Regions from separate parts of the Pedococcus sp. P2_E2 genome, predicted to be linked through region 2. Evidence: predicted binding sites of a transcription regulator. Region 2 holds the regulator's gene; each other region holds the start of a gene.
The links. The regulator LexA, encoded in region 2, represses DNA repair genes until DNA is damaged. The targets are predictions, from matches to a motif close to TCGAACANNTGTTCGA.

Region 1: the regulator LexA is predicted to act here: its motif matches at 880-895, upstream of recA (recombinase RecA).
Region 3: the regulator LexA is predicted to act here: its motif matches at 1,192-1,207, upstream of ruvC (crossover junction endodeoxyribonuclease RuvC).

The regions. Positions count from the first base shown of each region.
Region 1 covers NZ_JBFUEM010000006.1:128,965-131,224, forward strand. The annotation lists gene AC1DWR_RS13825 (ABC transporter permease) at 1-335, shown strand, start outside; gene AC1DWR_RS13830 (GNAT family N-acetyltransferase) at 362-832, shown strand; gene recA (recombinase RecA) at 1,069-2,130, shown strand; gene AC1DWR_RS13840 (regulatory protein RecX) at 2,222-2,260, shown strand, end outside.
Region 2 covers NZ_JBFUEM010000001.1:432,969-435,228, reverse strand. The annotation lists gene AC1DWR_RS02065 (hypothetical protein) at 1-192, opposite strand, end outside; gene AC1DWR_RS02060 (LysM peptidoglycan-binding domain-containing protein) at 299-697, opposite strand; gene lexA (transcriptional repressor LexA) at 953-1,678, shown strand; gene AC1DWR_RS02050 (hypothetical protein) at 1,890-2,102, shown strand; gene AC1DWR_RS02045 (DUF4259 domain-containing protein) at 2,078-2,260, opposite strand, start outside.
Region 3 covers NZ_JBFUEM010000001.1:936,145-938,404, reverse strand. The annotation lists gene ruvA (Holliday junction branch migration protein RuvA) at 1-594, opposite strand, end outside; gene ruvC (crossover junction endodeoxyribonuclease RuvC) at 591-1,142, opposite strand; gene AC1DWR_RS04445 (YebC/PmpR family DNA-binding transcriptional regulator) at 1,256-2,017, opposite strand; gene pdxT (pyridoxal 5'-phosphate synthase glutaminase subunit PdxT) at 2,014-2,260, opposite strand, start outside.

The sequences.
Region 1 (2,260 bases), on a different contig from region 2:
TGCCGGCGGCGATCTTCATCGGGTTCGCCTTCGCCGCGCTGGGGATGTTCGCGACCACCTTCATGAAGTCCTGGGTGCACTTCGACTACATCACCTTGGCAATCCAGCCGATGTTCCTCTTCTCGGCGACCTTCTTCCCGCTGTCGACCTATCCCGAGGCGCTCCAGTGGCTGGTGCGGGTCACGCCGCTCTACCACGGGGTCGCCCTCGAACGCGCGCTGATGCTTGGAGATGTCGGCTGGGGGGTGCTCGTGCACGTGGGCTACCTCGTGGTGCTGGGTGGGATCGGCGTCGTGGGAACGGCACGTCGCCTCGAGAAGCTCCTGCTCTCGTAGTCCCTCGGGCGCCTAGCATCGGGATCATGGTGGAGCCTGCGGACGGGGTCGTGGTGGGCGCTGGCGCGGTGCGATCGGCCGGCTTCGCCGACCTCGACCCGCTGACGGGCTACCGGCTGTGGGCCCTGCGCGCCCAGGTGTTCGTCGTCGAGCAGGACTGCCCCTACCTGGATCTCGACGGCCGTGACCTCGAACCGGCGACTCGTCACCTGTGGGTCGAGCAGGACGGCGCACCGGTGGCCACGCTGCGAGTCCTGGACGACGGGGAGGCGCTGCGCATCGGCCGGGTGGCGACCGCGCCGCACGCGCGCGGCCAGGGCCGGGCCGCACTGCTCATGCGCGCCGCGCTCGAGGCGGCAGGGGAGCGGCCTGTGGTGCTCGACGCCCAGTCGCACCTCGTCGACTGGTATGCCGGGTTCGGCTTCGCACCCAGCGGGCGCGGCTTCGTGGAGGACGGCATTCCGCACACGCCGATGCGCCGCCCTGCCTCGCCCTGAAGGCTGATCGGACTCGCCGCGGCGTGTCGCGTGCCGGATGCCGTATTTCGAACAGGTGTTCGGTATGTTCGTCCACAGGTGGAACCACGACAGACCCACCGTCCACAGGCCGTGCGAGCGGCCCCGGACGGCTGTCGGTGCCGACACCTAGCGTCTGACCCGACAAGCAGATCAGCTGCCCCAGGGTCGAAGGCAGGCGCGCCCGACTCGAAGCGAAAGAAGGAATGGTGGCCAGAATGGCTGGAGCGAACACTCCCACTGTGGACCAGAAGGCAAAGTCCCTCGACAGCGTGATGGGGCAGATCGAGAAGTCGTTCGGCAAGGGCGCGGTCATGCGCCTCGGCGACGACGTCCGGCCCCCCATCGACGTGATCCCCACCGGCTCGATCGCGCTCGATGTCGCGCTCGGCATCGGTGGCCTCCCGCGCGGTCGCGTCGTGGAGATCTACGGCCCGGAGTCCTCGGGCAAGACGACGGTCGCGCTGCACGCGGTGGCCAGTGCGCAGAAGGCCGGCGGCATCGCGGCGTTCATCGACGCCGAGCACGCCCTCGACCCTGACTACGCCAAGAAGCTCGGGGTCGACACCGACGCGCTCCTCGTCAGCCAGCCCGACACGGGGGAGCAGGCGCTCGAGATCGCCGACATGCTGATCCGCTCGGGCGCCATCGACATCATCGTCATCGACTCCGTCGCCGCGCTCGTGCCACGTGCCGAGATCGAGGGCGAGATGGGTGACAGCCACGTCGGTCTGCAGGCCCGGCTGATGTCCCAGGCCCTGCGCAAGCTCACCGGTGCCCTCAACAACACCGGCACGACGGCCATCTTCATCAACCAGCTGCGCGAGAAGATCGGTGTCATGTTCGGCTCGCCCGAGACGACGACGGGTGGCAAGGCGCTGAAGTTCTACGCCTCCGTGCGCCTGGACGTGCGTCGCATCGAGACCCTCAAGGACGGCAGCGAGCCGGTCGGCAACCGCACCCGGGTCAWGGTCGTCAAGAACAAGGTGGCGCCGCCGTTCAAGCAGGCCGAGTTCGACATCCTCTACGGCCAGGGCATCTCCCGTGAGGGTGGGCTCATCGACATGGGCGTCGAGCAGGGCTTCGTCCGCAAGGCCGGAGCTTGGTACACCTACGAGGGTGACCAGCTCGGCCAGGGCAAGGAGAACGCTCGTCAGTTCCTCAAGGACAACCCCGACCTCGGCAACGAGATCGAGAAGAAGATCAAGGAAAAGCTCGGGATCGGCCCGCAGGTCGACAAGCCGGCCGACTCGATCCCCGAGGTGCCGGTCGAGTTCTGAGCCACGGCTCGGGCGACCCACCACTGAGCGATCCAGACTGATCCCGACTGATCCCGACTGATCCCGACTGATCCCGACTGAGTGATCCCGAATGACTGAACGACACGACGCGGCCAGGGCAGCCTTCGAG
Region 2 (2,260 bases):
GAGGTCGGTGACCTGGGTGCAGGACGAGAGCGGACCAGTCGCGGCCGTGATGTCGCTGGGCCCGTCCACGAACTGGGTGTCGACGGTGAACGAGGTGGGAGTTCCCGCCGCGGCGGTGGCCGGGAGGACCGAGAAGGTCACTGCTCCGGCAGCTGCGGCCAGGACGGCCGCCATCCGTGTGGTGGTGTGCATGCCGACCACGGTCCTACGAGGTTCGCGCCCAGCGCATCGTGGTTATCGCGTAGCGCGAAATGCGTAGGCCACTCGACCGACGCGCTCAGTCGGCAGCTGGCGGGTCTCAGCCGACGGCGGGGATGAGCAGCGTCTGACCGGCGTGGACGTTGCTGTCGGTCAGGTCGTTGGCGACCTGGATCTGGGCGACCGCCTCGGCCATGGACAGCTGCGGGAGCTGCTCGACCGCGATCTGCGACAGGGTCTGACCGGACTGCACCGTGGTGGAGTGGTCGATCACGGTGGCGGACGCGCCACCGGAGAACACGGCGATCGCCAGGGCCACGGCCGTCACCACGACGGTGAGCGTGATCGCGAGCCGGGCTGCACGGGTCAGGCGCAGCGGGGCGGCGGGAGCGAGGGCGACCTCTGGGCCGGTGGGCACCGAGACCAGGCGGGGGCGAGCCGGGCGAACGGGGACCCGCACCGGTGCGGGGGCGACGTCCCAAGCGACTGCTGCACTCATCAGGTCCTCCATCGTGACGTGCTCTGCTGCGTTCCTCGAACGGATGTGCGAAGAACTGCTTGACTGATTTCTAGCACGCATGTTCGAATCAATCAAGACACGCGTCGAACACATGTTTGGCACAGGCGTTCGAAGGCCATACGCTGTGTTCATGCCGCAAGCACATCAGAGGGCACTGACAACGGCTCCGCGAGCACCCGGCATACGGCACCTGACCTGCACCTGCACCCGAAACTGCTCAAGTGAGGAAGCGGCATGAGCGACGACAACGTCAAGGAACTGCCCGACCGCGATCGCGGTGACGGGCTCACCGTCCGGCAGCGACGGGTGCTCGAGGTGATCCGCAACTCGGTCGACCGGCGCGGCTACCCGCCGAGCCTGCGCGAGATCGGCGAAGCGGTCGGCCTCACCTCTCCCAGCTCGGTCGCCCACCAGCTCTCCACCCTCGAGCGCAAGGGCTTCCTGCGCCGCGATCCCAACCGGCCGCGCGCCATCGAGGTGGTCTCGCCCGACTCCCCCGCCGACATGCGGGGCTACCGCGGCGGCGCCTCCGCCGAGGACGAGACGGCGACCTACGACGAGACCGGGTCTGGTGACCAGCGCCCGGCTGCGACCTACGTGCCCGTGCTCGGGCGCATCGCCGCCGGTGTGCCCATCCTCGCCGAGGAAACCGTCGAGGACGTCTTCCCGCTCCCCCGGCAGATCGTCGGCGAGGGCCAGCTGTTCCTCCTCCAGGTCGTCGGCGACTCGATGATCGAGGCAGCGATCTGCGACGGCGACTGGGTCGTCGTCCGCCAGCAGCCCACGGCCGACAACGGAGACATCGTCGCGGCGATGCTCGACAACGAGGCCACCGTCAAGACCTTCAAGCGCAAGGACGGCAAGGTGTGGCTGATGCCGCACAACGCCGCCTTCGACCCCATCGACGGAGACCACGCCACGATCCTCGGCAAGGTCACGGCGGTGCTTCGTCGGGTCTGAGCTCGACCCTCAGGTCCGGCGACGTGTGCCGCGGAGCGCCTCGTGCGCGCCGCGGCACACGTGCGTGCAGGCGCATAGTGGGGCCGGCACGAGTCGACCCATCATCCGTTCGGCTGATGGCTCATTCGCCCGAACGGACCGAAGCGGACCTCGCGGGCCCGTGTGCGTCACGTGCCCCGTAACAGGCGACTCGCAGGAGCGTTCTCTACACATGGAGGCCCAACCCGACCCCGATCTCACCGACCAGGTGCTGGGGTCCGAGATCGAACTGCTCGCGGACCTGATCGACGCCGCGAGCCACGCCTGCTCGCAGCTGAACCTGGACCAGATCGACGCGGCTCTCGGGATCTGTCGGGCACAGGGTCAGCTCCCCGCCCAGTCCCCCGCCCATTCCCCCGCTCAGTCACCCAGCGCGTCGAGGTAGTGCGTGATCTTGGTGGCGAAGCGTTCGCCGCCGTCACCCTCGGCCCACAGCTCCCACAGCTCGTTGTCGTCTGACTGCATCGCCCGGTGCAGTGCCCGCGTGGCGAGCTCCTCCAGCTGTTCGTCCACCTCGATGGGTTCCTCGTCGACCCACCAGGG
Region 3 (2,260 bases), 500 kb from region 2:
CAGCTCTCGCAGCGCCGCGCGGAGCATCGCGGAGACGTCGGCGCCGGCCGGCGCCGCCTCCGCCGCCCGCGACACGGCGTCGTCGGCCTGCTTGGCGGAGTATCCGAGCCCCACGAGGGCCTCGGCCACCTGGTCACGCCAGGCCGTGGCTCCCACGGCCGGGACGGCAGTCGCGCCACCCGCCGCACCGGACGGCATACCGAGCTTGTCGCGCAGCTCGAGGACGATGCGCTCGGCACCCTTGCGGCCGATCCCGGGCACCTTGGTGAGCGTCGCGAGGTCCGCGCTGCTGACCGCTGCCCGTAGCCGGTCGGGGGCCAGCACCGAGAGCATCGCGAGGGCGATCCGAGGTCCGACGCCCGAGACGGTCTGCACCTGTTCGAAGATGTCACGCTCGTCGTCGGACGTGAAGGCGTAGAGGGTCAGCGAGTCCTCGCGGACGACGAGGGTGGTCGCGAGCAGCGCCTCCTGACCGAGGTGCAGTGCGGACGCGGTGGCCGGTGTCGTGTGCAGCAGCATGCCCACTCCCCCGACCTCGACGACGACTCGGTCGAGACCGATGTGCCGCACCGGTCCGCGGACCGAGGCGATCACCGGGCCACCGCGGCTCGGCCCGCTGAGCGGAGGCGTTCCTGCTCCGCCCTGGCGGCGTCCTGGAGCCGGGTGGCGGCGGGGCCCTGCCACAGGTGGCAGATGGCGATGGCGAGGGCGTCCGCGGCGTCGGCGGGCTTCGGCGCGGACTCCATCCGCAGGATCCGGGTCACCATGGCCGTCACCTGGGCCTTGTCGGCCCGGCCCGAGCCGGTGACCGCTGCCTTGACCGAGGTCGGCGTGTGCAGCTGGACCGGGAGCCCCCTGCGCGCCGCGGCGAGCAGCGGGATCGCCGAGGCCTGCATGGTGTTCATGACGCTGGCGACGTTGACGTCGGCGAAGACCTGCTCCACGGCGATCGCGTCAGGCTCGAACCGGTCGAGCCACGCGTCGAGCTCGGTCTGGAGGTAGAGCAGCCGCTCGGCGGTCGGCTCGGTGGCCGGGGAACGCACCACGCCGACGGCCACGAGGCGGACCTGGCGACCACGACCGCCCTCGACCACCCCGATGCCACAGCGGGTCAGGCCGGGATCGACCCCGAGTACGCGCACGACAGCTGCTCCCTCACGTCCGACTGCGTTTTCGAACAACCATGCGTTTCCGAACACATGTTCGGTTGAACGCTACACACCGGTTCGCACCTTCGGGCGCAGCAACACGCCTTCTACTCGTCGTCGTCCTCGATCTCGGCGAGCACGTCGTCGCTGATGTCTCCGTTGGCGAACACGTCCTGCACGTCGTCGGAGTCCTCGAGGGCCTCGATGACGCGGATCATCTTGCGTGCCCCGTCTGCGTCGAGCGGCACCTTGAGGTTCGGCACCCACGAGGCCTCGGCGGAGTCGTAGTCGATCCCGGCGTCCTGGACGGCCTTGCGGACGGCGACGAAGTCGGTCGCCTCGGAGATGATCTCGAAGGCGTCGCCGAGGTCGTTGACCTCGTCGGCACCGGCCTCGAGGACGATCTCGAGGATGTCGTCCTCGGTCTTGTCGCCCTTGGGGACCACGACGACGCCCTTGCGGTCGAAGACGTAGGACACCGAACCGGGGTCGGCCAGCTGGCCGCCGTTGCGGGTCAGCGCGGTGCGGACCTCGGCAGCCGCTCGGTTGCGGTTGTCGGTCAGGCACTCGATGAGGACGGCGACACCACCGGGCGCGTAGCCCTCGTAGGTGATGGTCTCCCAGTCGGCGCCGCCGGCCGTCGCACCGGACCCGCGCTTGACCGCGTTGTCGATGTTGTTGTTGGGGACCGAGGTCTTCTTGGCCTTCTGGATGGCGTCGTAGAGCGTCGGGTTGCCCGTGGGGTCACCGCCACCGGTGCGCGCCGCGACCTCGATGTTCTTGATGAGCTTGGCGAAGAGCTTGCCCCGCTTCGCGTCGATGGCAGCCTTCTTGTGCTTCGTGGTTGCCCATTTGCTGTGGCCGCTCATGCCTTGCCTCTCACGATCTCGACGAACAACTGGTGGAACCGGTGGTCACCGGTCACTTCCGGGTGGAAGGAGGTGGCCATCAGGGACCCCTGACGAACGGCGACGATCCTACCTGCGGCAGGTCCGTCCTCCACGCGGGCCAGCACCTCGACCCCCTCGCCCACCTCCTCGACCCACGGCGCACGGATGAACACGGCCCGCATCGGCGCGCCGCCGATGGCCCGGATGTGCAGGTCCTCCTCG